3 regions of the Pseudovibrio sp. POLY-S9 genome follow, and region 1 is predicted to be linked to each of the others. Evidence: predicted binding sites of a transcription regulator. Region 1 holds the regulator's gene; each other region holds the start of a gene.
What was found. Region 1 encodes LexA, which represses DNA repair genes until DNA is damaged. Its sites were predicted from a motif close to TGTTCNNNNTGTGTTCNG; they were not measured.
Positions count from the first base shown of each region.

Region 2: PPL9_RS27695 (UvrD-helicase domain-containing protein) is a predicted target of LexA. The motif match lies at 3,189-3,206, and genes of this name have one in related genera.
Region 3: recA (recombinase RecA) is a predicted target of LexA. The motif match lies at 2,290-2,307, and genes of this name have one in related genera.

Region 1 is NZ_LCWX01000239.1:11,043-21,040, reverse strand. It holds gene PPL9_RS26450 (GNAT family N-acetyltransferase) at 187-672, shown strand; gene PPL9_RS26445 (hypothetical protein) at 673-1,158, opposite strand; gene PPL9_RS26440 (hypothetical protein) at 1,421-1,906, opposite strand; gene PPL9_RS26435 (hypothetical protein) at 2,096-2,548, opposite strand; gene gltA (citrate synthase) at 2,789-4,081, opposite strand; gene gltX (glutamate--tRNA ligase) at 4,313-5,737, opposite strand; gene PPL9_RS26420 (ComEC/Rec2 family competence protein) at 5,863-8,415, shown strand; gene lexA (transcriptional repressor LexA) at 8,311-9,033, opposite strand; gene glp (gephyrin-like molybdotransferase Glp) at 9,283-9,998, opposite strand, start outside.
Region 2 is NZ_LCWX01000243.1:131,429-141,426, forward strand. It holds gene ligA (NAD-dependent DNA ligase LigA) at 1-1,518, shown strand, start outside; gene PPL9_RS27685 (hypothetical protein) at 1,577-2,188, opposite strand; gene PPL9_RS27690 (DUF4142 domain-containing protein) at 2,405-2,902, opposite strand; gene PPL9_RS27695 (UvrD-helicase domain-containing protein) at 3,274-5,712, shown strand; gene PPL9_RS27700 (sodium:proton antiporter) at 5,787-7,604, shown strand; gene PPL9_RS27705 (50S ribosomal protein L11 methyltransferase) at 7,694-8,596, shown strand; gene PPL9_RS27710 (aminopeptidase P family protein) at 9,273-9,998, shown strand, end outside.
Region 3 is NZ_LCWX01000122.1:147,367-157,364, reverse strand. It holds gene PPL9_RS10255 (hypothetical protein) at 1-1,106, opposite strand, end outside; gene PPL9_RS10250 (helix-turn-helix transcriptional regulator) at 1,404-1,850, shown strand; gene recA (recombinase RecA) at 2,360-3,424, shown strand; gene alaS (alanine--tRNA ligase) at 3,615-6,275, shown strand; gene PPL9_RS10235 (cyclic nucleotide-gated ion channel) at 6,465-7,640, shown strand; gene PPL9_RS10230 (glycerophosphodiester phosphodiesterase family protein) at 7,630-8,610, opposite strand; gene PPL9_RS10225 (hypothetical protein) at 8,811-9,932, opposite strand.

The DNA.
Region 1 (9,998 bases):
TAGCCAGTTTCTAATGCACTACGCATAAACATCCGTGAAAACTGAAGATTTACGCAGTGCAGGGGCTGGAAAATCTGGGGCTTATGATAGGCTATGCTCCTCATTGCATTGATGCATCGTGGGTTTTCGCCTGCTGTGTTTGGTATGAGCATGGGGTGCAGGCCAGCTACCGATTTTGAGGTTTTTATGAAAGTCAGAGACGCGGTTCAGGCCGATGCTGAAGAAATCAGCAGTTTTTTGCAGGAACTTGCTGCGTTGGGAAAGCGCAGTTTGCCGAGTGATGAGACCTATGTGATCTCTCAGTACATTGCTCATGCAGATAAAGTCCGCTGTTCTGTGGTTGAAGATGTGGATGGGACCCTGCTTGGGCTGCAGATCCTGAAACGGGCATCAGAGGGCAACACTTATGGTGTGACGCCGGGTTGGGGCATGATCGGCACCCATGTGCGCCCGAGTGCTGGGCGCCGCGGTGTCGGGCGGGCCTTGTTTGCTGCAACGCTTGATGCTGCCAGACAAGCCGGGCTTGAAAAAATTGATGCCACGATTGGTGCCTCCAACCCGGAGGGGCTGGGTTATTATGAGGCGGTTGGCTTTCGCACCTATAAGACCAACGAGAGTTCTGTCAGTAAATGTTTTGAGCTGACTGAGGCAACTGCACCTGTCCAGAAATGATCATTTGACGCCGACGACAGAGAACCTTCCGGAGCAGATGCCATCTGAGAAGACGCCGGTGAAGATTTTTGAGTTCACGAAGCCGGTTATGAACTGGGTGTTCTCGACTTCTTCATCCGGATCATTGGGGAAGGTGATGAGGACTTGTGAGTGTTCGGCATAAATGCCGTCACCGCGCAACTCGCTGCGGGCGTAGAGGGAGAATTTGTGTCCTTTGTCGCTGACAAACTGCCCGCGCCGTCCGTTTGGATCGGGGTAGACAGTGTATCCGTTGCCGTAACGCTCTTTACAGAACTCGACCCCAACTGCATCTGTCAGGACTGTCAGGTTCTGGATGGCGATTTGCCGTGATACAGACAGGCGTTTCAGGTCTGTGAAGGGATTGCCCCGGTTGTCGCGGTGGGTGATCTGAGCGTTAGCTTGCCCCAGCATCCCAATGGTGAGGATGAGAGCTACACCGGACTGTTTCAGTTTTGTAAGGCGCATGTCTACTCCCATTTCAAACCTGCTGTGCCTGACCTCTCGTCCCGGATCTGTCGACGACAGGACTGAGGCTTGTTGCTGCACAGAAAATCTTCTTCATGGGGAGCTTCCACTCGTTGCTGTTCAGGCCTCACGACCAGCAAAGAATAGTCCTGCTGCGTTAATGTAAATGCTCTGGGTTCAATTTGATTTTCTTTAGGATGAAGAATGTGTTTCGCGCGATTGTCCGGATTTAATCAATTTCTCGAGGCAGCGTTTTGCGGGATCAATTGGCGGCTACGACGGAGAAGTGCCCGGTACAGACGCCATCAGAGAAGACGCCGCTGAACATCTTGGAGTTGACGAAGCCGGTGATGAAGGCAGTCACCTCGACCTCTACGTCCGGGGCATTGTGGAAGGTGATCAGCAGTTTTGAGTGTTCTGCATAAATGCCGTCCTGACGCCACTCACTGCGGTCGTAGAGGGAGACTTTGTCGTTCATCTTGCTGATAAACTGCCCTTGTTTCCCGTTTTGGTCAGGAAAAATTGTGCCGCCTTTGCCATAACGTCCCTCGCAAAACTCAATTCCCACGGCATCAGTCAGGACTGTCAGGTTGTCAATTAAGACTTGCCGTGTTGGAAGGGCGCGCTTCATGTCGGAAAACGGATTAGCCTTATTGACGCGATTGACGATCTGACTGCTGGCTGGCCCCAGTAGTCCAAAGGTGATGAGGAGAACAACACCGGACTGCTTCAGCTTTTTAACTCGCATGCTTTCTCTCGTTTTAAACCTGTTGTGTCCCATCTTTTATGCCTGAACGGTCAGGATTGGTGCGGCTGCTAAATGCTGTTGGACGATGAACCGGACGTGCCTTTTGCACCGGACCATTTCGGTTTGGGGAACCTCTCAGATTATCTGGCTCTGTCTGTGTCAGTTCAACGGAACGGTGGTGAGCGGGCTTTACTGCAGTTTCAGCGGGCCAACAAAGACCTTGCCGGTGCATGTGCCGTCTGTGAACACGCCGCTGTAGTGGTCTCCGCCAATCAGGCCGGTTACGAACTGAGTGACCTCGATCTCTTCCTCTTTATTGCCGGGAAACGTCATCATGAATCTGTCGTGCTCTGCAAAAATGCCGTGTCCCAGGATCTCGTTTGTATCGACCAGCGTTACCGTGTGCCCTTTATCGCTGATGTAGGTGCGCTTGGGGGCTTCCTTGGAGGGGGAGACTGTGTACCCGTCACCATATCGCTCAACGCAGATGGAATTGTCTGATGTGCCGTCCTGCATGCTCAGGTTTGAAAAGACAACGTCTCTGGAGGCTTGTGTGGTGTCGGTGTTTGCTAAGGAATAGCTTGCCAGACCAGCAGAGAGGAGCGTGAAAGCTGCAAAAACAGGGAGGGGGGCAAGACGCATCAATACATCCTTTTCTGATGCCGGTGGCAGTGTCGGGCACTTGGTCAAACATCAAGGATAGGGATGTGGTGAGGCATGAACAGGATTAAGCCGCCTCATGGTTTGCGTGTGTTGAACGCAATGGGCGATATTCAAATAAAAAAGGAGGCAAAATGCCTCCTTTTTCTAAAGTCTGTCTATCAGCTCAATCAGCTTCGCTACACTTCCCGAAAACCGGTATCCGTTTTTCGGAGAATGTTTTTAGCGGCGCTGGTCGATTGGCTGATAATCACGCTCGGAATAGCCGGTGTACAGCTGGCGTGGACGACCGATACGCTGGGAAGGATCTTCAATCATTTCCTTCCACTGTGCGATCCAACCTACTGTACGAGCCAGTGCGAAGAGCACAGTGAACATGGTGGTTGGGAAGCCCAGAGCACGCAGGGTGATGCCGGAGTAGAAGTCAATGTTTGGATAAAGCTTCTTCTCAACGAAGTAAGGATCGGTGAGAGCAACTTTTTCCAGTTCCATTGCCACTTCAAGAAGCGGATCGTCCTGGTGGCCCAGCTCTGCAAGCACTTCATGACAGGTTTTCTGCATGATGCGCGCGCGTGGGTCGTAGTTTTTGTAGACGCGGTGACCGAAGCCCATGAGGCGGAACGGATCATTCTTGTCTTTTGCACGTGCTACATACTCAGGAATACGGTCAACAGAACCGATTTCGGAGAGCATGTTCAGAGCTGCCTCATTCGCACCGCCATGAGATGGACCCCACAGACATGCAATACCAGCTGCAATACATGCAAATGGGTTTGCGCCTGAAGAACCAGCAAGACGTACGGTGGATGTGGAAGCATTCTGCTCGTGGTCAGCGTGCAGGATGAAGATACGGTCCATGGCGCGTGCCAGAACCGGATTTACTTTATATTCCTCACATGGAACTGCGAAGCACATGTGCAGGAAGTTGGATGCGTAGTCCAGATCGTTTCTTGGGTAAACGAATGGCTGGCCAACGTGGTATTTGTAGGCCATTGCAGCAATGGTCGGCATCTTTGCGATCATGCGCAGGGATGCAACCATGCGCAGGTGTGGATCAGAGATGTCGGTGCTGTCATGATAGAAGGAAGAGAGAGCTCCAACGGTACCGGTCATGACTGCCATTGGGTGGGCGTCACGACGATAACCCTTGAAGAAAGAGCTCATCTGATCATGGATCATGGTGTGGTAGGTTACACGATGAACAAAATCGTCCTTCTCTGCGCGTGTTGGCAGTTCGCCGTACAGCAGCAGATAGCAGCTTTCCAAAAAGTCGCCGTGTTCGGCGAGCTGTTCAATCGGGTAACCGCGGTAAAGCAGAACGCCTGCGTCACCGTCGATGTAAGTGATCTTGGATTCGCATGAGGCAGTTGATGTGAAACCAGGGTCCAGTGTGAAGTGATCAGTTTGCTTATAAAGCGAACCGATGTCCAGAACATCAGGGCCCATGGAGCCAGAGTGGACGTTAAAGTCCCAGCTGTTGTCTCCAATAGTCAGTTTCGCTGTTTTGTCGCTCATATCAGGCAACCCCCATTTTGTATCTCCTCATGCGACTTGCTTCATTTGTGTACAAATGAATACACTGCATGATCTGACGTTTCCGCCCGGAGGAGAGTGTTGTCGTGGAACTGCCTATATCATTTGCCGCGATGGGGCAAGCGCCCGCAACCAATGCTTTTAGCTATAAGTGTAACTACCGCTACGAATGACTAGTATTTGCAGCGGTAGTTTCTTTTAGAATTCAGCGAATTAAGCTGAAAGATCACGAATGCGTGCGCAAGATTCGTCTTTTTCGAGCACTTTGAGCACGTCAAAGATGCCTGGGGATGTGCCACGACCAGTGAGTGCAGCGCGCAATGGCTGAGCAACTTTGCCGAGTTTCAGCTCTCCTGCTTCCGCAACTGCCTTAACGGCAGCCTCGGTGCTTTCCACGGTCCACTCGTCCAGTGCTTCCAGAGCAACCAGAACCTTGCCAAGAACAGCACGTGCCTCGTCAGAGAGGATCTTTTCAGCCTTTGCATCTAGATCCAGCGGACGCTGAACCCAGAGGTAACGTGCAGATTCCTGCAGTTCGACAAGGGTCTTTGCGCGCTCTTTCAGGCCAGGCAGAGCTTCAACCAGTTTGTCCTGGTTTCCGTCGCCCGCAATCCACGCCATGACGTCTGCGCCGCCTTCCACGTCCATCAGATAGGTGAGGAAGTGGCCGAGCAGCTCCTCATCGTTTTCTGAGCGCATGTAGTGAGCGTTCAGGTTTTCCAGCTTCTTGAAGTCGAAACGGGACGGGGATTTGCCTACAGCGTCCAGACCGAACCACTCGATCATCTGATCGGTAGAGAAGATCTCGTCATCGCCGTGGGACCAGCCGAGGCGTGCCAGATAGTTGCGCATGGCGGATGGCAGGTAGCCCATAGCCCGGTACGCTTCTGCACCAACTGCGCCGTGGCGCTTGGAGAGCTTTGCGCCGTCTGGTCCATAGATCAGCGGAATGTGCGCCATGATCGGGACATCCCAGTTCAGGGCCTTGTAGATCAGGGACTGGCGTGCTGCGTTGGTCAGGTGGTCATCGCCACGTACGATGTGGGTGACGCCCATGTCATGATCGTCTACCACAACGGCCAGCATGTAGGTTGGGTTGCCATCAGAACGCACGAGGATCAGGTCGTCCAGATCCTTGTTGGCGAACTTGACGGTGCCCTGAACCTGATCTTCCACGATGGTGTCACCTTCGAGCGGCGCTTTCAGGCGAATAGCAGGGGCGATGCCTTCTGGTGCTTCAGATGGGTCACGATCACGCCAGGTGCCGTCATAACGCGGCGGGCGACCTTCTGCGCGGGCCTTCTCGCGCATCTCGTTCACTTCTTCCGGAGAGCAGTAGCAGTAGTACGCAGTGCCGTCCTTGACCATCTGCTCAGCAACTTCGCGGTGGCGGTCAACGCGGCCATACTGGGAGATCGGCTCGCCGTCCCAGTCCATGCCCAGCCAGGACAGACCGTCCAGCAGCGCATCTACGGCTTCCTCGGTGGAGCGGGAGCGATCGGTGTCTTCAATGCGCAGCAGCATTTTACCGCCGCTGTGTTTTGCCAGAAGCCAGTTGAACAGGGCTGTACGGGCGCCGCCAATATGCAGGTAGCCAGTAGGAGAAGGCGCAAAGCGCGTCACAACAGGTTTAGTCATAGGTGTTCCGGAAAAGTTTCAAGTTACTTCGAATAGTTTGGGGTAATTACGGCGGGGCGCCGTACCTCTGCGGGCTGTGTACCATAGCATTGAAAAGTTCCCAAGTGGCAGAAAGGGACTTAAGGGTGCGCGAGGGGCAATCATCCTCAGACAAGACGCAATCTGGTGGCTGTGCTCCCAGAATAGGCGAGCTTTGCCTTGAGGAGGATAAGTTTTCTTTTGCGCCGTTTGAGACCGATACGGCGCTTGCTGGGCGAACCACACAGCAACGCACAAAAACGCAAGTCAACGCAAAAAACGCACATAGCAACGCAAGTACGCGTTTTGCTGAAGAAAAACAGCGCCTTGGGCTTCGTGATGTGCTTCAAAGGGCACGTAAGTTGCTGGGTTTCGTGCTGAGGCCGGATTGGTCAGCTGTCATGACTTATGCCCGCTCTGCTCTGGTGCAGGATTGGAACAAGGGGCATGGCATCCTTTGGTATGCGCTTTGCCATTTGGCTGGTGTGCTGGTTTATTTCTCACTCCCCGCGGAGCCTTACAGCGTTTTAAGCGGAACTCCTTTTATCTTATTGGGAATATTTGCTTTTCGTCGTTGGAGGGGTGGTCGATTGACGGTTGGTCTGACTGCGCTTTTGTTCTTTATAGCCGGGTTCTTCCTTGCTGATTTGCGCGTGGAGTATGCGCGCGGTGACCCGCTGGAGCGCCCGGTTACACGCAAAATAGAGGGTGTGGTTGCTGGAGTGAAGCATTCTGGCAAAGGGGCTTACTCCGTCATTTTTGCAGATGTAAACGCACTTTCGCAGAAGGGCGTAACTCCTCTTTCTTATCGCATCCGGATCAGCATCAAGGGGATGAAAGAGGCACCCGTGATGGGGGACAGGATGCAGCTGAAGGCTCGGTTGTTGCCGCCGGGAGGTGCGGTGCGCCCCGGTGGGTATGACTTTGCCCGGACTGCGTTTTTCAGTGGGATTGGTGCGGTTGGCTATGCGCTTTCCAAGCCGGTTGTTGTAGCGCACGTAGAGGGCACAAGTTTTCTGCAAGGGATAGAGCGTGTGCGTAGTGGGATAGCACAGCGGATCCGGCGGGTGTTGGATAACAGCGCGGAAAGTGCGTTTGCTGTTGCGCTTCTGGTGGGCAAGCGAGACTACCTTGCCACCGCTGACAAGGATGCGTTACGCAACGCCGGACTTGCTCATGTCCTCGCTATCTCCGGTATGCATATGGGTCTTGTCACTTCTCTGGTCTTCCTTGGTGCCCGCCTGATCTTGTCTCTCAGCCAGTCGCTTGCGCTGAAAGGACATATTCACGTTTACGCTAGCGTGGCAGCGCTGATTGCGGCGATTGTTTATCTTGGTTTGTCAGGTGCTTCTGTCGCAACGCAGCGGGCTTTTTTGATGGCGGCGATGATTTTATGCGCGGGTCTGCTTGGTCGGCGGGCCTTCAGTTTGCGTGGTCTGGCGCTGGCTTGCCTTGCGCTTTTGAGCCTGAGGCCGGAGGAGGTTCTGGCTCCCGGGTTTCAGATGTCCTTCATTGCAGTGCTCGCCTTGCTCTCAGCCTATATGCTTGGGAAGGATTGGTTGCTCGGTGATCGAGATAGTTCGCGCAGACGGAATGTCTCATGGTTTCAGAAGGTTAGTCGTGTAAGTTTAAAGTGGATTCTAGCTTGTGCGTTGACCTCGTTGATTGCAGGTGCTGCCACGGGGCCAGTTGCGGCGATGCATTTTGAGCAGGTTGCGCCTTATGGAGTTCTGGGGAATATCCTTGCGATGCCATTGGTGACTTTTGTGGTTATGCCCCTTGGGTTATTGAGCCTGCTGGCGATCCCGTTTGGTGCGGATGCGTTCTTTCTGCAAGGGATGGAGGCTGGGTTGGCGCTGGTGCTGAAAGCTGCCTACTGGGTGAGCTCACTCAGTGAGGGGCTGACCAGTCTCGGGGTTGCCAGTGCTCCAGGGTATCTGCTCGTGATCCTAGCGATTGTCGTGCTGTGTGTGATGCCGCTGCGCCTGAAATGGCTTTCACTTCCGGCATTTACGGTGAGTGTCCTGATGTTTGCCGGTGGCAAGGCGCCTGATCTGATGATTGCGGATGCGGGCAAGCACATTGCTTATTATGGGCAGGATGGTGCGTTTCGACTGACGTCCTCGCGTATGTCGTTTGCTGCTGACAGCCTGTTGCGCGCTGGTGGGGGTTCAGCGGGTTCGTTCAAGCAGCACAAGGTGAGGGCTTCAGATCGGTCCTGTGATGAGCGCGGCTGTGTGATTGAGATATTCCCTCAGCAGCCTGCGGAGGGAGAGAGGGTAAGTTCAGAACCTATCCTGCTGGCGCAGTCCAAAGCAGTTGATGTTTTGGAGGCTGACTGCCATCTTGCCACCATCGTCATCACACAGGTTCAGGCGCCTCCGGCTTGCCGGGCTGAGCTGGTTATCGACCAGAAGATTTTCGGAGAACGAGGTTCAGCTTACATCTGGCTCTCAGCTGGCGCTAAGGGCGGGGAAAGAATAAAAAAAGTGCGCTGGGCATATGATGCTCAGCGCAGACCTTGGAATCCAAAATTGCCTCAGGCAACCAATGATTTAATAGCGGCGGAAGAGCGCAATCATCTTGCCTTGAACGTGGACGCGGCCCGGGCCGAAGATGCGAGTTTCGTAGGCGGGGTTGGCCGCTTCCAACGCGACTGAGGCGCCTTTTTTGCGCAGGCGCTTCAAGGTTGCTTCTTCTTCATCAATCAGCGCCACAACGATTTCGCCGTTATCAGCCGTGTCACCACGTTTGATCAACACGGTATCCCCATCGAAGATACCGGCATCGATCATGGAATCGCCTTTGACTTCCAATGCATAATGCTCGCCGCGCCCCATCAGATCAGCAGGCATTGCGATGGTATGGCTTTGTGTCTGGATTGCTTCGATTGGGACGCCTGCAGCAATGCGGCCCATGACCGGGATTTCCAGCGTTGGCACTTCGTCTGGTGATGTGGTGCGTGGAGGTGGCGGCGTTGCTACTTTCTTGCTCAGGGAGCCCTCAATCACCTCAGGTGCAAAGCCTTTTTCCTTGGCGGCAGGCTTCAGGCCCGGAGAAATGGAGTCTGGCAGTTTGAGGATTTCAAGTGCACGAGCTCTGTTCGGCAAGCGGCGAATGAAGCCGCGCTCTTCCAGAGCTGTGATCAGCCGGTGAATGCCGGATTTGGAACGGAGGTCCAGCGCGTCCTTCATCTCATCGAAGGAGGGCGGAACACCGGCTTCCTTCAAGCGTTGATGGATGAACATCAAAAGCTCGTGTTGCTTCTGTGTAAGCATCTTTTATCCCCGTTCGCTCCTAAGGCGCTGATTGAAAGTGAGCGGCCATTCCTGACCAATCGCAGTTTTGTAATTCCAAGAAGCTGAAAGACTTCAACTTCTGCGATTGGAAGGACAAAACACGAACGTACTCTACCTGTTCTCATTGTGTTCTGCAATGGGTTTGTTGAGGTTAAGCCCTGCTAGAACTGGGGGATTTGGTTTCTGGTGGGTGAGTGGGCAGGGGTTGCCCACTTCTGATGTCTGGATTTAGCGTAGCTTGAGCAGGTCCACTTTTTCACCTGCCTTTGCAGCTGGTGCGTGTGGTGGACGAATGATCAGGGCATCTGCTTTTGTCAGCAAAGCAAGCATGGAAGAGTCCTGTTTGCCAAACGGTGTTGCTGTCAGATCTCCGTGTTCGTCTGTGCCCAGACTGGTGCGCAGGTAGTCTTGGCGCATATCATTTGCAGGCAAATCATCTGCCAGAGTTGCTTTGGTAACGCCTTGATTTGTCACAGAGACCGTGCGGCCTAGCATCTTATCCAGAAGCGGGCCAAGGAAGAGGAGTGCGCATACAAGGCTGGAGACTGGATTGCCAGGAAGGCCGAGGACTTTCATGGGGCCAAGGGCTCCGGCCATGAGGGGCTTGCCCGGGCGCATGGCGATGCGCCAGAAGCCTAGCTCCATGCCTTCAGCGCCCAGTACGTCCTGAATGAGATCGTGGTCGCCCACAGAGGCACCGCCGAGTGTCACCAGTACATCGGCTTTTGCTTCAATAGCCTGTTTCACGCGTGCCGTGATTTCCTCAGGCTGGTCTGGTGCAATGCCCAGCATCATTGGCGTTCCGCCACAGTTTCTGACGAATTCTGCGATGCCGACCTGATTGGACGCTATGATTTGATTCGGACCTGGTATCTGACCTGGCTCGACGAGTTCATCACCATTTGCGAGGATCGCAACGACTGGCTTTTTGCGCGCTGGCAAGG
Region 2 (9,998 bases), on a different contig from region 1:
AATGCGGCGGCAGGGTCTTTGCGACAGCTGAATTCTGAGATCACCAAGACGCGTCCACTCAAGTTCTTCGCCTATGCCTGGGGGGACATGAGTGAGGTTCCTGCTGAGACACAGATGGGCATGGTGGAACTGTTCGGACTGTGGGGTTTCCAGATCAACCCGCTGATGAAGCGCTGTGAGAGCGCTGAGGAACTCTTGCGCGTCTATCATAGTATCGAGGAGGATCGCTCCGGTCTTGGTTATGATATTGACGGCGTGGTTTACAAGGTGGATCGGCTGGATCTGCAGGGGCGCCTTGGCTTTGTATCGCGCTCACCGCGTTGGGCGATTGCTCATAAATTTCCGGCAGAACGCGCGTTTACAACGCTCAATGCCATTGAAATTCAGGTGGGACGAACGGGTGCTCTGGCTCCGGTTGCAAAGCTGGAACCTGTCACGGTTGGCGGTGTTGTGGTCTCTAATGCCTCTCTTCACAATGAAGACTACATCAAAGGCATTGGTCAGGATGGTGAACCCATCCGAGATGGCAAGGACATCCGTGTTGGTGATACGGTGATTATCCAGCGTGCTGGTGACGTTATCCCACAAATCGTGGATGTGGACTTGGGTAAGCGGGCTGAAGATGCAGCTCCGTTCGAGTATCCCGTGAACTGTCCGGCCTGTGGTTCTCATGCCGTTCGCGAAGTCAATCCGAACTCTGGCAAGGTTGATGCTATTCGCCGTTGTACAGGTGGATTGATTTGTCCAGCGCAAGCGATTGAGAAGCTTAAGCATTTCGTTTCCCGTAATGCCTTCGATATTGAAGGACTGGGCGAGAAGCAGGTGGAAGCGTTTTACGAATATGACATGGATAAAGGTGGGATCCGCACACCAGCGGACATCTTCACATTAGCGGAACGGGACAAGAGCTCGCTCAACAAACTGCGTTCGCGTGAGGGGTTTGGTGCTGTTTCTGCGCGCAAGCTGTTTGAAGCTATTGATAGCAAACGGCAAATTGAACTGAACCGTTTGATTTTCGGGCTTGGTATTCGCCATGTTGGAGAGGGAAATGCCAAGCTTCTGGCTCGGGCGTACTCCTCCTGGAGTGCTTTTTCTGATGCCATGATTGCAGCAACTGATGCAACTTCAGAAGCTTACCGTGAACTCAATGACATTGACGGAATTGGCGGTACGGTTGCCAATGCTCTGGTCGAGTTCTTTGCAGAGGAACATAACCGTGACGCGCTTACTGCGCTGATTGACCAGATCACCCCGCTTGATGTGGTTGTTGCTGATAGCTCTGACAGCCCTGTTGCTGGAAAAACACTCGTGTTTACAGGTAGTTTGGAACGCATGAGTCGTGATGAGGCGAAGGCACGTGCAGAAAGTCTGGGTGCGAAAGTGTCTGGTTCTGTTTCCAAGAAAACTGATCTGGTGATCGCGGGTCCAAAAGCCGGGTCCAAACTCACCAAAGCGCAAAGCCTTGGTGTTCAGGTCATTTCAGAGGATGACTGGTTCGAGCTGGTCGGCGATCAATAAGAAGAGAGCGAGGGAGCTGCTAGGCTCCTCTCGCTGCATTGGTAGACTTGCGGCGAGCCTACTTCTGCGCCAGTGTTGCTCTTAGGCGGACAGATGCTTCGGCGCGTCCGCCGATATAGAGCATCATGTTCTTGCCATCTGTCTGCACGCTCATGGGGATGGTTTTCTCGATCTGCTTTTTTAGCGGGTCGTAGTCAGCTTCAGCTTTTTCAAGTGCTTTCAGAGCACTGTCGTATTCCTGGATCTTCTTTTTGACTGCAGGTTGGAGTTTGAGCAGCTTTTTGAGCTCTTTCGCTGTATCGCGATAGTTGGGATCAGTTTTGGGGTCTTTTTCCTGCTGCTTCAGCTGGCTTTCGAGCACTTTGAGCATTTTGTGTTTTGTCGAGATATCCTCTTCCAGTGACTTGGAGGCCTGAACAAAGCGGAAGGTTCTTGCTTTCTCTTTTTCAAGTGCGGCAATGTTCGTTCTGGCTTTCTTCATATCCGGCGCGTCTTCAACATGATTGTCGTAGGTCAGTCGGATGGCTGCCTTGCCCTGGAAAATGAGTTTGTCGAAGCTTGCAGTGTCCGTCGCATGGATGTTCATCCGACGTCTGATTTCAGCCCAGATGCTTGTGCGGTTTTTATAGAAATCATCGTAGTTTTTATATCTGCAAATGACCTTCGGCATATCTCAAGCTCCATTCCAGTTGCGGTCAGATGTTCTCCAGAAGCAACATCCTTGGCTAAGAGAGTGGGCAGGAAATCTTAGCAAGATCTCTCAGGAGACAGCGATAATTGAGCCAAATTTGAAGATGTGATCGATGGGTTGGCTGAATTTGTCAGGAAAATACCAGTGGGGCCGGAGCATGCCACTGGTGTTTTCTTAGATGTTTGAAGGAGTTGCCTAGCCGATTTGCTTGCGGATCTCTGCCAGCATCGCCAGATGGGTATGGATGAAGGCGACCAGAATGGTTGCTGTAGCCACATCCACGTTCACAGGCTTTTTACCGGATTCTGGTGATTGAACCTTCAGCAAGTCCTCATGACCAGTGATTTCAGCGGAGATGTACAGACGGTCAAAATCCTCACCGTTTTCGGCCTCCAGCTTCTTGTAGATGTCTTCCAGAACGGCGGGACGCGGGGGAGGTGTGGCGCCCGTGGATTCAATCACTTTTGAGACCGCAGTTTGTTCTTCGCTTTCCAGCTCTGCAAACTGGCGCACCAATGGATTGCTGGCCTTCATTGTCGCCATTTCACTGATGGCAAGTGAAAAGGGGCTGATTGTCAGCGTCTTGTTGGTGTAATCGGTGGAGCCGTGGTGGTTGGCCTGGGCGGAGGAAACCAGAGCAGGTGCTGCCAGTAAAGAGCCGGAGATGCCAATGAGGGCGTTTCGGCGTGTCATGTGTAACTTACCAGTATTCATAGTTTTTCTTTCAGGTTGTTACAGTGTTGTTTGTCTTTCGGAAGTGAAGATATTCCCATTGCTAAGCTGAGTTATTCTCGTTGGCAGGTATACGCATACTTCCTCTTTAAAACACTAAAGGGCCTCCCGGATTTCAAGTAACTCAGAACAAGCTTGATAAAACATCACAGAGCAAAGCTGGCGTGAGGCAAGAGTTACTGAGTGAAGATGCCTTGCCCTACAAAACGATGTGTATCTCTTTGCTGATGCCTCGCTTCTTCAATGTTGTTGCTATATTGTTCCTCGTTAAGTATTGGAGATTCTCCCTCTGATTTGAGAGGGGTATGCGTTCAAAGGATCTAACGAGCTCAATGGCAAACTCTTCTGGCCCACTTCATCGCGGAATACCTGCTCACCCTGCTGATCCTCTGGCTGCACCACAGCCCAAGGCAGGTGGTATCGCAGCGAGGGCCATGGCTGCACGGCAAACCAACGCCCCAGCCTACATGGAAGGATTGAATGCAGAACAACGACTTGCTGTTGAGACGATCAACGGACCTGTGCTCGTTCTTGCAGGGGCCGGCACTGGTAAGACCCGTGTTCTGACAACGCGTATTGCGCATATTCTGGCAACGGGTCATGCCACTCCGGGGCAGATCCTTTCTGTGACCTTCACCAACAAAGCTGCCCGCGAGATGAAGACGCGCATTGGCGCTTACATTGGTGATGGCGTTGAAGGCATGGCCTGGCTCGGCACGTTCCACGCGATCTGCGTGAAGATTTTGCGCCGCCATGCTGAGCTTGTTGGATTGAAGTCCTCGTTCTCCATTCTGGATACGGACGATCAGGTTCGTTTGATCAAGCAGATCATTCAGGTGGAAGGTCTGGATGAAAAGCGTTGGACTGCAAAGACATTTGCCGGGCTGCTGGACAGCTGGAAGAACCGCGGGCTTACACCCTCACAGATTTCAGCTGGTGACGCACAGGCCTTTGCTAATGGCTTGGGGCGCAAGCTTTATGAGACCTATCAGGAACGGCTTTCTATTCTGAATGCCTGTGATTTTGGTGATTTGCTGCTGCACTGTATTACGATCTTCAAAGAGCATGATGACGTTTTGAAGAGCTTCCAGCATCGCTTCCGTTACATGCTGGTGGATGAGTATCAGGATACCAACATCGCGCAGTACATGTGGTTGCGCTTGTTGGCGCAGGGCAATCCGAACGTGGCCTGTGTTGGCGATGATGACCAGTCTATTTATGGCTGGCGTGGTGCTGAGGTTGATAACATCCTGAGATTTGAGCAGGATTTCCCGGGTGCTGTTGTGGTTCGTCTTGAGCGGAACTATCGCTCGACCAGTCACATCCTGTCCGCAGCTTCTCATCTGATTGCGCACAATCAGGGCCGTCTTGGTAAAACCCTTTTCACTGATCAGATGGGATCTGAGGAAGAAGAGAAGGTGCAGGTTACCTCGGCCTGGGATTCTCAGGAGGAAGCCCGCTCCATTGGTGATGAGATTGAAGCTCTTCAAAACCATGGGCATTCTCTGAATGAAATGGCCATTTTGGTGCGTGCGTCCTTCCAGATGCGCGAGTTTGAAGACCGGTTTGTCACGCTTGGATTGAACTACCGCGTGATCGGTGGTCCGCGCTTTTACGAGCGTATGGAGATCCGCGATGGGCTCGCCTATTTCCGCTGTGTGATGCAAACGTCAGACGATCTGGCTTTTGAGCGTATCGTGAATACGCCGAAGCGTGGGCTTGGTGAAGCAACGCTGAAGATTGTGCATGCTTATGCGCGGGAACGCGCTATTCCGCTGATGATCGCTGCGGAAGAGTTGGTGCAGACCAATGAGCTGCGTCCGAAAGCTCGTGCTGCGCTGGCGGATGTTCTTGGCATGTTGGAGAACTGGCGTAATCAGGTTGAGACCATGAGCCATACGGAACTGGCGGAGATCATTCTTGATGAGAGTGGTTACACCCAGATGTGGCGTCAGGATCGGTCTGCTGAAGCGCCGGGGCGATTGGACAACCTGAAAGAACTTATCCGCTCGATGGAAGAGTTTGAGAGCATGGCTGGATTCCTTGAGCACATCTCGTTGGTGATGGATAAGGACAGCGATGCGGAAGAGGATGCGGTCTCGATTATGACGCTCCATTCTGCAAAAGGCCTTGAATTTGATAGTGTTTTCCTTCCCGGTTGGGAAGAAGGCGTGTTCCCGAACCAGCGGGCATTGGATGAGACAGGGCAGGCTGGTCTGGAAGAGGAGCGACGCCTTGCCTATGTGGGTCTTACCCGTGGCCGCAAGCGTGTGAAAGTGTGGTTTACCTCTAACCGCCGCATTCATGGCTCGTGGCAGTCCTGCATTCCTTCGCGGTTTCTGGATGAGCTACCTGCAGACAGTGTTGAGGTTGTTGAAGCCTCCAGCTCTTATGGTGGGTATGGTCTGAATAGTGCTGGTGGTGGTTATGGTGCCAGCCGGTTTGACAACAGTGATCCCTTCCAAAGCAAGTACTCTACGCCGGGTTGGCAGCGGGCGCGTAAGGCACAAGCGTCTGGTCAGCAGTATGGCAAAATGCATGGTGGGAACCAGAGCCGTCGTGCCAAGAAGGCTGGTCCGATGACCATTGAAGGCGAGCTAGTTGCCAAGAGCGTTACTGAGGCAGGAAGCGATTTTGCGATCGGTGAGCGGATTTTCCATATGAAGTTTGGTTATGGATTGATCGGCGATATTGAGGGGTACAAGCTCACCGTCGATTTTGAAAAAGCTGGCCAAAAGAAAGTGCTCGATAGCTTTGTTGAGCGGGCATAAGCTGCAACGCAAGCGTTAATTACCTTTAGGGTAGATTGTGCTATCTCTCTTCTAAGTTGTGTTGGGAGATGGCAATGAATGAGGTGGTTCTCGCGCTTGCGATGATTGGTGTGGCGGGCGTTGGTGCACAATGGCTTGCCTGGCGATGGTCTTTGCCTGCGATCGTTCTTCTGCTTGTTGCTGGCTTTCTCATTGGTCCTGCCACGGGGGTTCTCAGCCCAACTGCGTTGTTCGGTGATTTATTGCGTCCAACTGTTGCGCTTGGGGTTGCCGTTATTCTGTTTGAAGGCGGTCTTTCTCTTAACTTTCAACGTATTGGCGGTGTTGAGAAGGCGGTTTGGCGACTCGTTCTTTTGGGCGCTTTTATCGCGTTTTTGTTGGGCGCATTGAATGCCCACTATATCGCAGAGCTGAGCTGGCCTTCGGCGCTGGTGTTTGCTGCTATTCTGATTGTTACCGGTCCTACTGTCATTATTCCTCTTCTGCGTCAGGCGCGGTTGGAGCGACGGGTGAGTTCGCTGCTGCGCTGGGAAGCAATCCTTGCTGATCCGCTTGGTGCGCTGCTCGCGGTGTTCATGTTTGAAGGGTATCTGGTTTATCACGGCGACCATGGTTTTTGGGTGCTGGCGATCCGGGCTGTGGCTGGGCTGCTGATTGGCGGTGTTGGTGGCTGGGCGCTGGGGCGTGGATTGATCTGGCTGTTTGTTGGTGGTCGCGTTCCTGAATTTCTCAAAGTACCGCTGATTTTTGTGAGTGTGATGGGTGCTTATGCGCTTTCTGATTTGGTATTGGAAGAATCCGGTCTGCTGACAGTGACGGTTCTTGGGCTGGTGCTTGGTAACTCTCGTCTCGCCAGTCTTGAAGAGCTGAAGCGATTTAAGGAAGCGGTCACGATCATTCTGGTGTCTTCGGTATTCATTGTTTTGACGGCTTCAGTTCAGCTTGGCAGTCTTGCGGAGTTTGGGTTGGAGGATTTGGCATTTATTCTGGTGCTGTTGTTCGTGATCCGGCCTATTTCGGTTTGGGTTGGAACCATTGGTGCTCACTTGAGCTGGAAAGAGCGTTTGCTGGTTGGGTGGATTGCGCCACGTGGTATTGTGGCTGTCGCGGTTTCCGGCTTGTTTGCAAGGTCGCTTGTTGAGCATGGGGCTCCTGATGGAGAGCGGTTGGCAGTTTTGTCGTTTGCCGTTGTGGTTGCGACTGTGTTTGCGCATGGGTTTTCGCTTGGGCCGTTTGCGCGGTGGCTGGGGCTTTCCAGTCATACGGGGCCGGGATTGCTGATTGTGGGAGCGAGCCGGTTTAGCGTAGCGCTTGCGACCAAGCTGAAAACGCTGGATGTTCCGAGCCTTACCGTTGACCGTAACTGGGGTAAGCTGCGGCTCTCGCGCAATGCCGGGCTTACGAACCATTATGGCGAGGTTCTTTCTGAGGAAGTTGAGAATGAGCTTCCGCTTGAGAATTACAGCGTTTTGCTCGCAGTGACTGATAATGATGATTACAACGCGCTGGTGACCACAAACTTTGGACCGCTTATGGGGCGAGGGGAGGTGTATCAGTTCGCACCCTCAGAAGAGCAAAGCGAGAAGGAAAAGTTTCGCCGTGTTGTGACACTTGGCGGGCGTCCCTTCCTGACACCAGAACACAGTTATAACGACCTTGAAACGAAGATCCGTGAAGGCTGGTTCATCAAAGCCAGTGAGCTGACAGATACTTATGGCTGGACCGAGTTTCAGGAGGCTTTGCCAGAGACGGCTATTGTGCTGATGTTGATAGACCCGACCAAGAAGCTTCGACCGCTGAATGGCACCAAGCCTGCGATGCCGATTGCTGGTTCAACAATACTTAGCCTTGTTCCCTGCGAATATGCGGCAGAGCGCGAGAAAACCTCGTGAGTACTGGCTTTTCGTTGCTGCACCTTCTATACGCCTAGGCAAAGGTTTTCACTGAGTTTTGATAGCTCATCGTAACTAAGGGATTTTGCATGGACACGATCCGGGTTCGCATTCCGGCACCTGAGGCTGAAGCAAAAGCACTCTCCGATATTATGGAGGCGCGCTTTGAAGATGACGGGTTCCCAGTTGCCGTCTTTGAAAGCTCCAAGGACGGAAAAACTTGGACCGCAGAAGTGCTGGTTCTGGAATCTACGGTTGATGACGCAATCAATCTGTTTGAAATGCGTTTGTTTGATCAGTTTGAAGGCGGCGTTATTCCAAGCTTTGCTGAAGTTGAGGCGCTGCCTGACATCAACTGGGTTGCCAAATCCCTTGAAGGTTTGAAGCCGGTTCGTGCGGATCGGGTTATCGTTCATGGTGCGCATGATCGTGATGCTGTCGGCCAGTCTGACATTGGTATCGAGATTGAAGCGGCGCAGGCCTTTGGCACCGGTCACCATGGTACGACTGAAGGTTGCCTGTTGGAGCTTCAGCGCTTGTTGAAGCGGCACAAATACCACCGTATGCTTGATTTAGGCACCGGAACGGGTGTTCTGGGTATTGCGCTTGCTAAGCTGACCAGCTCTGAAGTTCTGGCGACCGATATCGATCCGATTGCGGTGGAAGCTGCGATTGATAATGCGCGCAAGAACAATGTAGGGCCTCACTTCAAAGCCTTTACCGGTGCTGGTGTGGATGACCGCCGCTTTAATGAGTTTGGCCCGTTTGATCTGGTTGTTGCCAATATTCTTGCAAGACCGTTGATGCAGATGTCCGCTAAACTGTGCGCTCACCTTGCGCACAAGTCTACGCTGGTTCTGTCCGGCTTGCGGATTGAGCATGGCCCACGGATCATCTCAGCGTATGGACAGCAGGGATTGAAGCTTGTGCATCGCCGCGAGATTGAAGGATGGCTGACGCTGACCTTTGCAAAAGGCAACTGGGACTCATAAGGTCTGACAGACTGCTAAAGCAATTCGCATTTAAATGGAAACGCATGAACTGCTTTAGCCTTTGTTTTTGCGTATCTCCGAAAACCGGTTTCCACTTTTCGGAGATACGCTGTAATAATTCTGAACCCTCATTGCTGATGCAGTGAGGGTTTTTTGATGTCTGATTGAAATGTAAAAAAACAAAAAACCTTTGCTTCCTGATCCGGCAAATTGGGAGGAAATTGCCGGGGAAGCAAAGGTTTTTTTGTGTGCCAAGCAACTGGGAGGAATTTGCTTAGCTTGCTAGATACTGGGAGGAGGTATCCAGCTGTATGAGTGGCATTTCTAGCGCTTTATCAGCAGCTGATGGATGCCGGCCATTTTTGTCGTGCAGATCACTTTGGGAGGAGGTGTGATCCACCGGTTTGCTTTGGGAGGGAAGCGCCCCGTCGACAAGAGGAGTTATCTATTATTTTAGTTTGTAAAAAAAGAGATAGTTTCGCATGACACTTATGCGTTTTTTGCATATCTCTGTATTGTCATGATCTGAAATTGCATGGAGTACATAGCAGATCTGCGTATAGCGCATGAATTGTGTACTTCTGTATCCCCATCGTCTGAATTGAGAGCATAAATTCCTCTTAGGAGCCGTGTTTGTATGGTTGAGTTGCGTGACGATCGGCATTAGCCTTCCGGCATGTTTCAAAGCTTTGACACAGTAAATGATAAATCTCGTGGGCCGGTTCGGTTGGCCGCTCTGCGAGACGAGCTGGCCTCGCGTGGGCTTGATGGCTTTTTGGTGCCGCGGGCAGATGCTCACCAAGGTGAGTATGTTCCTGATAGTGACTGCCGCCTTGAGTGGCTGACGGGTTTCACTGGCTCTGCTGGTATTGCTGGTGTTCTCAGTGACAAAGCAGCTGTTTTTATTGATGGCCGCTACACCATTCAGGTGCGGGATCAGGTAGACGAAGAGGCGTTTGCCTATCGTCATCTGATTGATGAGCCGCTGACGGGCTGGCTTCGTGAGAATGCGGCAGAAGGCCAGAAGATCGGTTACGATCCGATGTTGCATCCTGTTCGTCAGGTGCGCTCCCTGAAAGCTGCCTGTGAAAAGGCTGGTGCACAGCTGGTTGCTATTGAAAGCAATCCTGTCGATGCCGTTTGGAGTGATCGCCCGGAAGCGCCGCTTGGTGCCGTGAAAATGCACGGGATGCAGTTTGCTGGTGAAAGTGCTGCGGACAAGATCAAGCGTATTGGTGAGTTGATTGCTGGAAAAGAGGCGGATACAGCGCTTCTGACACAGCCAGACTCCATTGCGTGGCTGTTGAACATTCGCGGTAGCGATGTGATGCATACGCCGCTGCCACTGTCTTTTGCTTTGGTACCGACCAACGGCAAGCCATCGCTGTTTATTGATGGGCGC
Region 3 (9,998 bases), on a different contig from region 1:
ACAAAGTTATACTCTGAGCCATTATCTGCATAGATGTATTGAGGCACCCCGAAAGAAGGGTTGTTTAGCATGTCAACGGTTGCGGTTATTTGGTCAATGTTGCGCACGCTGCCACGCTTGTTGAAGAAGGCTAGGTGCCAGAAGACACGGCCTGTCGCGATGTCGTAAAACGCAAGGAGCTTAGGAGTTGCTGTTGTGCTGTCCTCTCTTTCGATGAGGACATTGATGTGATGCACATCCACTACAACAATCTTCATGGGTTCATCATCATTAGAAATGAAGCGTGTAATTCGTGCATTGTTGTCTTCACTTGCCTTGCGGTCACTGTTGTGAAGGTGAACAGCTTTAAATCTGCTCTGCTGTTGGATTAGTTTTTCTGGAACTTTGAACATTTCAGGTGAATTGAAATTTGCAACCGCTTCAAAGCCGTGCGCTAACGTCAAGTCTTTCAATTCTTTCTGACCAAGAATACGAACTTGCTTTAAGGTTGCTCCATTGGCGACAAGGGTTTGAATTTCTTTTGTTATTTTGCTCAGTATTTCTAGTTTTTTGTCATCGGATAACGAGACGTTGCTATCCCACGCTCTTGAAATGATGACCCGAGGTTTACCCTTGTCAGCCCTCGTTTTTGAGGCCAAGGAAAGATAAAGTTGGCCGCTATCTTCAAAGGTTCGTACCCATAGCTGAAGGGTAGATTTCTTAAGAGTCTTCCGCCGTCCTTGCCAGTCAACTACGTGCTGCCCACTAAGCCTATCGAACTCATTGGCGCGTCCAGCTGAGCCTTTAGTGTGCTCAAGTATTGGTCTAATCATACTTACTTTCCACTCATGCTCTTTAGATGCTGCTTGTCCTTCTGGGGGGGAATAAGCGCTTACAGCATTGCGCTTGCGTAACTCGTGAAAACGCTCTTGTAATTCGGTTGGAAGGCTGGAGACCTCTACTAGGTATTGTTTGCCACCTTGACCTTTCGAGCCTGTGACCATGCTCACGGCTAGCCTATTCTCTCTCCAAAGGTTGCCAGAATAGCACTTGGAAAGGGCTTCTCTTGCCTTTCTGTCAGAGATGTTCGCTAGCTTGGCAAACTCTGAGCAAACGATAGCGTTCATGAACTCAACCCTTAAGCTCAACTCCTGAAGCTTCTACAAGTCGTAGGATCAGTTCGCGTGCATTGTGAGAGTTGGTTTCTCCTTTAAGCGATTTTTCTGCGGTCTGACGGTTGACGCCATTTGCATTACACCATTTGTTCAATGATAATCCCTTGCTTACAAAACCAGCTCTAACTACGCAGTATAGGTCTGGTGATCCTGTAATAGTGAGTGTGATAGTGCGAGTAATGTCGGACATATTAAATACCTGTATTGGTGCATTTCATATAAAAATGCACCTAAATTGGTGCATTGTCAATGGATGAAATAAATGATCAGCTGGTGGCGCGCCTAAAGGCGACGATGAAGCTCGCTAAAATGTCACTCAAGCATATGAGTGAAAAGATTGGGCTGCCGTATCGTTCGTTACAGAATTATATGAGCGGAAAAACACGCTTGCCCGCAGATGTTTACGTGCTCATGTGCCAAGAGTTAGGTGTTGATAATCAATATGTTATGCAAGGGAATTTCCATCTTGAACGATGGCCCCTATATGACGCTATTTGGGTGTCACTGGATCGACACGGATACTGGCCCGAGTATGTCGTAAAAGCAGATGTCGAGTATGACGATTCCATCTCTGATATGTTGAGTGGCTACCTGCCTAAGAGGAAAAGACCGAAAAAGGTGATGGTTGAGAGAATGGTTGATGATGTACTTATGACCTACCATCAGGAGCGTGAAAGGTTGCTCAAAAAAGCGTAAAAGTCTGCTTTAGATTCTTTAGCTCTGCTGAAATATGAAATATGAAATGTTAATCAAGTTCAGGCGTTCATAGTGATGCCGACTTTTGTAAAGGGTCCTTAGATGGTCCGGGTTTGCTTCGGTTTGCTGAGCGCAAACCTACATGCAAAGATAAAAAAACACATGAAATCAGCATGTTGTGGAATTATGTTAGATTTGAGCTGAGAGGCACAGATAGACGTAAGGTTGAAAGGTGAAAGTGCAATATATTACAAGATCTTAAGAGGATTACGATCTAAAATAATTATTTTACGAATCCAAAATAAATTTTGCGGCTCCATTTGATTCCAGATGCGTTCCTCCAAACAGGTGTCGGGAAAAGTTATCTACATGTTGAACAATAGGAGAACACATTGAAATTAATCTATTTTTATTAGTTAGTTATCAGGTATTGCGAAGTTGGAACAAAATGAGTACAAATAACTGACTTTGAAACTACGCGTCCATCGTGGAATAAGGGATGAGAACGTATGGCACAAACTTCACTTCGCCTTGTTGAGGGCAATCAGATGGACAAGAATAAAGCACTGGATGCAGCGCTTTCCCAAATTGAACGAGCCTTTGGTAAAGGCTCCATTATGCGCATGGGCCAGGGGCAGGCCGTAGAAATCCAGAGCGTCTCGACTGGTTCTCTCAGTCTTGATATCGGTCTTGGAATCGGTGGACTGCCAAAAGGGCGTATCGTTGAGATCTATGGACCTGAAAGCTCCGGTAAAACCACGCTGGCTTTGCACACAGTTGCCTGTGCGCAGCAAGGAGGCGGAATTTGCGCCTTTATTGATGCTGAACATGCGCTGGATCCGATTTATGCACGCAAGCTTGGTGTGAATATTGATGACCTGCTCATCTCTCAGCCGGATGCTGGTGAACAGGCACTTGAGATCGCCGATACGCTGGTTCGCTCTGGTGCGATTGATGTGCTGGTGATCGATTCCGTTGCTGCGCTGACGCCAAAAGCAGAACTTGAAGGTGAGATGGGCGATTCGCTCCCTGGCCTGCAGGCTCGTTTGATGAGTCAGGCACTGCGCAAGCTGACCGCTTCCATTTCCAAATCCAACACCATGGTGATCTTCATCAACCAGATCCGCATGAAGATCGGTGTGATGTTTGGTTCGCCTGAGACGACAACTGGTGGTAACGCGCTCAAGTTCTATGCTTCTGTGCGTTTGGATATCCGCCGTATCGGTGCGATTAAAGATCGTGACGAAATTGTTGGTAACCAGACCCGCGTGAAAGTGGTGAAAAATAAGCTGGCGCCTCCATTCAAGCAGGTTGAGTTTGACATCATCTACGGTGAAGGCATCTCCAAAATGGGGGAATTGCTGGATCTTGGTGTGAAAGGCGGCATTGTTGAGAAGTCAGGTGCGTGGTTCTCCTACAACAGCCAGCGGCTGGGGCAGGGGCGAGAGAACTCGAAAACCTTCCTGAAAGAGAATCCTGAACTGGCGGATGAGATTGAACTTGCTATCCGACAGAATGCAGGTTTGATCGCTGAAGCGATTGATGATCCGGAAAAAGCTGCGGAAAACCAATAGAGTTTAGAGGGGCTGGATTTATCCAGCCTCTTTTTTTGTAGGGTTTTATGGACAGATTTGCTGCATATGGCTAAAACGCGGCAGATACTAATTTTTTGTTGCATCGTTTTTGATGCACATACCCTGCAATTTGGCGGCTGTGATTGTTGAAGTAGCTGCCCACTAGAAAACGAGACGGACATCAATACCTATGAGTGGCGTCAACGAAATTCGGTCGGCTTTTCTCGACTACTTTGCAAAGAACGGACACGAAGTTGTTCCTTCCAGTCCACTGGTGCCACGCAATGATCCGACATTGATGTTTACAAATGCGGGTATGGTGCCATTCAAGAACGTATTCACCGGTTTGGAAAAACGGGATTACGTGCGTGCAACATCTTCGCAAAAATGTGTCCGCGCTGGCGGTAAGCACAACGATCTGGATAATGTTGGCTACACTGCGCGCCATCACACCTTCTTTGAAATGCTGGGCAACTTTTCCTTTGGAGATTACTTCAAGGAAAACGCTATTGAGCTGGCGTGGAATCTGATCACCAAAGAATACGGGCTGCCGGCTGACAAGCTGTTGATCACCGTTTATTCGGAGGATGATGAAGCCTTCAGGATCTGGAAGAAGCTGACCGGATTTGCTGATGAGAAGATCATCCGCATTCCGACCTCGGATAACTTCTGGGCCATGGGTGATACCGGTCCTTGTGGCCCATGCTCCGAGATTTTCTACGATCACGGCGAGCATATCTGGGGTGGCCCTCCAGGATCTCCTGAGGAAGATGGTGATCGCTTTATCGAGATTTGGAATCTCGTGTTCATGCAGTACGAGCAGCTGCCAGAAAAGCGTATCGATCTGCCGCGTCCATCCATCGATACTGGCATGGGTCTTGAGCGTTTTGCTGCGATTATGCAGGGCGTGCATAACAACTATGAGATCGATCTCTTCAAGGCGTTGATTGCAAGCTCTGAGCATCTCACTGGTGTTGAAGCTGTTGGCAAAGCGCAGGCGAGCCACCGGGTGATTGCAGATCACTTGCGGTCTATGGCCTTCCTGATTGCTGATGGTGTTCTGCCGTCCAATGAAGGTCGTGGTTACGTATTGCGACGCATCATGCGCCGCGCGATGCGCCATGCAAACCTTTTGGGTGCGCAAGAGCCGGTCATCTTCAAGATGCTGCCTACTCTGGTTCGTGAAATGGGTCAGGCGTTCCCTGAGCTTCCACGTGCTGAAAAGCTTATTGAAGAGACTGTTCAGCTGGAAGAAAAGCGTTTCATCAAAACTCTTGAGCGCGGTCTTGGCCTGCTGGAAGATGCGACCAGTTCTCTGGGCTCCGGTGATCAGCTTGATGGTGAAACAGCGTTTAAGCTGTATGACACCTTTGGCTTCCCACTCGATCTGACACAGGATGCATTGCGTAGCCGTGAGATTGCGGTTGATACCGATGGGTTCAATACTGCTATGGAGCGCCAGCGTGCTGAAGCGCGTGCGGCGTGGTCAGGTTCCGGTGATGCTGCAACCGACGCCATCTGGTTCTCCATCAAGGAGAAAGCAGGCGCGACTGAGTTCCTCGGTTATGAGACTGAGAAGGCAGAAGGCGTTGTTTTGAACCTTGTGAAGGATGGTGAAGAAGTTACTTCTTTGAAGCAGGGTGAAGAGGGATCCTTGATCCTTAACCAGACACCGTTTTATGGCGAATCCGGTGGTCAGGTTGGCGACTGTGGTACCATGGTTGCAGATGGTGTTTCCCTTGCTGTCACCAACACGCAGAAGAAAGCTGACGGCCTGTTCGTCCATTTTGTTCGCGTTGAGAGCGGTGAAGTTAAGGTGGACGATGCGCTTGAGTTGGTTGTTGACCATTCTCGCCGTAGTGCCATTCGTTCCAACCACTCCGCAACGCACCTGGTTCACGAAGCATTGCGTGAAGTGCTTGGTACTCACGTTGCTCAGAAGGGCTCTCTGGTTACGCCAGAACGTCTGCGTTTTGACTTTTCGCATCCCAAGCCTGTCAGCGCTGAAGAAACGGTACGGGTTGAGGCTCTGGCCAATGAGATCGTGCTGCAGAACGGTGCTGTTGAGACTTCTTTGATGGAAGTTGACGAGGCGATCGAAGCTGGCGCGATGGCTCTGTTCGGTGAGAAGTATGGCGATGAAGTCCGTGTGGTTTCCATGGGTACGGCAACCACTGGCGAGAAAACCGGAAAGTCTTACTCTGTGGAACTTTGCGGTGGTACGCATGTGAAGCGCACTGGTGACATTGGTCTTGTGACTGTTGTTTCTGAAGGTGCTGTTGCTGCTGGTGTTCGCCGTATCGAAGCACTCACTGGTGATGAAGCACGTAAGTATTTGGCAGAGCAGGATGCGCTGATGCGTGAAAGTGCTGGTTTGCTTAAGGTTGCTGCAGCTGACGTTCCTGCTCGTATTGCAAGCTTGCTGGATGAGCGTAAGAAGCTTGAGCGTGAACTGACGGACGCGAAGAAGAAACTTGCGATGGGCGGTGGCAGCTCTGATGGGGATGCCGGTGTTACTGAAGCGGGTAAGTTCAAGCTTATGGCTCGTGTTCTTGAAGGCATCAATCCGAAGGATCTCAAGTCTGTTGCCGATGAAGGCAAGACTGCGATTGGTTCCGGTGTTGTTGTGCTGATCAGCAAAGCGGAAGATGGAAAAGCTGCGATCGTTGTTGGCTCGACCAAGGATGTGAGTGAGACAGCCAGTGCGGTTGAGCTTGTTCGCATTGGTTCTGCTGCTCTTGGTGGTCGTGGCGGTGGTGGCCGTCCGGACATGGCGCAGGCTGGAGGCCCAGATGCAAGCAAGGCTGATGAGGCGATTGCTGCGATCAAGGCTCACCTTGAAACGCTTTAATACCGAACCAAAGATCTAAGAGTTGCAAAGGGGGGATTTAATCTCCCCTTTATTTTTTGCCAGTTACTTTCGCTGGGTGCCTCTTTTTGCGATTTGCGTGGGCCTGTAAAATGGTGAAGGGAGGTTTATTGCTGTTGGGATTGCTTTATCTGTTTCTTCAAGTGCCCGGGAATTTTATTGGGGGCGTTGGTGGCACACTCCATCAAGTTGAAAGTTTATAATCTGCTGGAGCGCAGCAGTGCTGGTAACCGGCTTGCCAAGCAGATTGATGCTATTCTCATCATCTTTATTGTTGTGAATGTGGGACTTGCTGTCCTTGAGACGGAGCCAAGCATCGGAGAAGTGTATGTCTGGCAGATCTTTCTGCTGGATTTCATTGCTGGCTCAATCTTTGCCGTTGAATATTTATTGCGGCTTTGGGTTTCAGACCTGCATCCTCCTTTGAGGAAATATGGTTCGCTCAAAGCGCGTGCTGTTTATGCGATGCAGCCGCTTTCGCTGGTTGATTTTGTGGCTGTTCTGCCTTTCTGGCTTTCGTTGTTCTTCACCAGTATCAGTTGGAAATCGCTTGTTATTTTGCGTCTGTTGCGATTCTTGAAGATCGCGCGATACTCGCCTGCTGTTCGCTCTCTTATTTCTGCAGTGGTTGCTGAGCAGAGGGCGATTGTTGGCAGTCTTGTGCTGATTTTCGGGGTTGCTCTCGTGTCTGCAACGCTGCTTTACAGTGTTGAGCATGCCGCGCAGCCGGAGCATTTTGGTACTATTCCGAGTGCATTGTGGTGGGCGTTTTCAACTCTCACTACGGTTGGTTATGGTGACGTTGTGCCTGTCACAGCGATGGGTAAAACCATTGCCAGTCTGGTGATGTTGATGGGGTACTGCCTGTTTGCGCTGCCAGTTGGAATTGTTGGCACTGCGTTTGCGCGTGAGATCCATAGCAGAGATTTTGTGATCACCTGGGGTATGGTGGCCACCATACCGCTGTTTGAGCGCCTGTCTGCGATTGAGATCGCTGCAGTGACGGAGCTTTTACATTCGCACAGTGTGCCTGCTGGACAAACCATTTGTGAGAAGGGCGAGGATGGAGACAGCCTTTACCTGATTGCATCTGGTGAAGTGGAAGAAGTGTTTTCTGACCACCGTATTTTACATGGTGAGGGTGAGCATTTTGGCGAGGCATCGTTGTTTGCTCACCGCAAGCGAACGGCCAGCGCTGTTGCGCGAACACCCGTTCAGCTCATGGTCCTCAAGATGGAAGACCTGCGCCGCTTCATGGACCGTAAACCGGCTATAGCAAAGAAGATTATTGATGAAGCCATTGATGAGCGGAAGAGCCATCATACGGATGTGGAGTTCACTTCGTAATCTGGCCTTGGATGTACGGTGCGAGCACTTCGATTTTGTCCGTCCAGATGTATCCGTCGAAACTATCTGGCACCGCAGCAAGTTGTTCCGGTGTGTCTATGCCGCCACCGACCCCCTGTAATGTGAATGGGCCGGATGCGATGACCTCGCTGCCATATTCTTTGAGCCTTTGCTGGAACTTATGCGGCCAGCCCCATACAGCCCATGTGTAATTTGAGGGAACGCCGATGACCGTGCCTCTACACTCTTGCGGGACGTAACCACTCCAGCCGAGAGCAATGTATGCTTTTAAGCAGGCTTTGGTTTGGCGTTTGTCGAAGCCTACGATTTCCTCCGCGCTGTCTGCAATGCTCCAGGTGGGGGCGGATGCCCCATAGACGCCCCAGACTTGCGCTTTCCACTCAGGGTGCTTGTCAAGCTTCTCCTGCAGGAGTTCTGCCGAGAGCAGTTCTTTCTCCTTGAAGTTGATCAGGAATTTCTTGCCGGGAAGAGCACGGAAAACCTCTTCAAGTTCTGGCATTGCACCTATGCCGGTTCCTCTTAGAGGGTAGGTTTCTCCGCCATCTGCGGTGTAGCCATAGGCGATGTCCAGTGCTTTGAGTTTTGCAAGTGAATGAGATCTGGTGATGCCCAGTCCATTGGTGCGGCAATCCAGTGTCCAGTCATGAAAGACGGCAAGTTTGTTATCTGCGGTTGGATGTACATCCAGCTCGACAATATCTGCGCCAGCTTCAAATGCAGCCCGCATGGAGGCAATTGTGTTTTCCAAAAAGGAATGGGTAGGCGTGTTAATGCGCTCTGCTGTGCAAGTTTGGTTGGTCAACTCGTTGCGATGATAGGTCTGGTGGACGCCGCGATGAGCAATGAATCTGGGTTTGCCGGATGGAGTTTGGCTTGAAAGCCATGAAGCGTTGTAGAGATAGACCCCAGCAAATGCGAGGAGGAGCAGCAGAACAATCTTTTTAAACATAAGAGGCGCCGGATTGGAAACAGTGACCGTCCGCCTAGGTTGAAAGCGTAATGTGTTCTCACTTAGGCGTTGTTTTGGCGTACTCAAGATTTCGGCAGCGAGGGGCCGGTGAAGTCATGGGGAGCTTTGCGGCAATCAGGCAGATGCATGTCGAGATCTGGCAGGGAGCGTCAGAGCGGCTGTTCCGCTCCCTGTGAGCCTTATTGGTCTGAAGCGCAGCTTAGGGTCACTTGCTTATCTGCGGGGGAGTAGAAGTAGTTGCAGTGTTCGAAAAACAGCTGACCGCTGTTAAATAGCATCGGGCTAACATCCTGATGCCCTAAGGACCATCTGGCTGAGTGGCCGAGAGCCTGATTGCTCCCATAGCTTAGTGTCACCAGCGGTTCTTTGCTTTGCTTATTTACGTAAAGCTGCATCTCATAGTCTGACGTTTCAATCTGTCCGCTGTTAGGGCTGGTAGTGCAACACGGAGGCGTGGTCTTAGCTACTGAGACTATTCCATATGAAATACCAGTATCGGGGAGAACGCGGGTTGGTTGGGGACCGGTTGGCGGATAAACGACCTCGCCATTGGATTTGCTTGTGATTGCAAAGGGGAGGATAGGTGCGACCAAAGCCGTTGGATTTGTTGGTGATGCCGATAATGGAAGCGTAAGCGTTTTGCCCAGATTGGGGAGCGGGTTTTGAGTGGATGCCAGATAGACATCTATGCTGCTGTTGTTTGAGTACGTGCTTGTGAGGGCATAATTCTGGTTCTCGAAAGGGACGCCGTTGTCGTCTACCAGGTTAAGGAATGGATTTGTGGGATTGGCTTGATCTGCATCCACCTGGGAAATGCCATGGGGACTGTCAAAACCAACTCCCATCATGAAAACCTTAGGGTTGTGGTTACAGGTGGGGGCAGGTGTCTTTGAGCAGGTGGGCTTGTTCTTACTGTTTGGGCAATGCTGTACGGCGGCAAAGACCGGAAAGTTTTTGAGGTGTTTTGTAAGAGCCTTACCGGGCGTGCCAAACGAGAGATCACGATTGATTATGTATCCAGCATAGGTGTTCCCTGAGCTGGAGTAGGACAGGGTTGAGCAGGTGGAGCTGGCCAGCTCTCCAGCTGTGGGAATAAAAAAGCCAGCGGAGCCAACGATGCCGGTTGATCCTGTATCCATCACAAAGATCGAGTTCTTTTCTTCTCCTGATGGGGCTGTTGTTTGTATTTCCAGCTGGAAATACGGGCCAATTTTCTTGGCGGTTATGGCGTCATTATCCTGAGCTTGAGCAAAGTTTGCCAATCCCGCGCCGAGCAGTAACAGTAAGAGTTGTGGTTTCATCGACTGGATCCTTTTTGATTACGGTAGGGCCGTATTCGTGAAGGATGCATTGTTCGGTACTCCCTT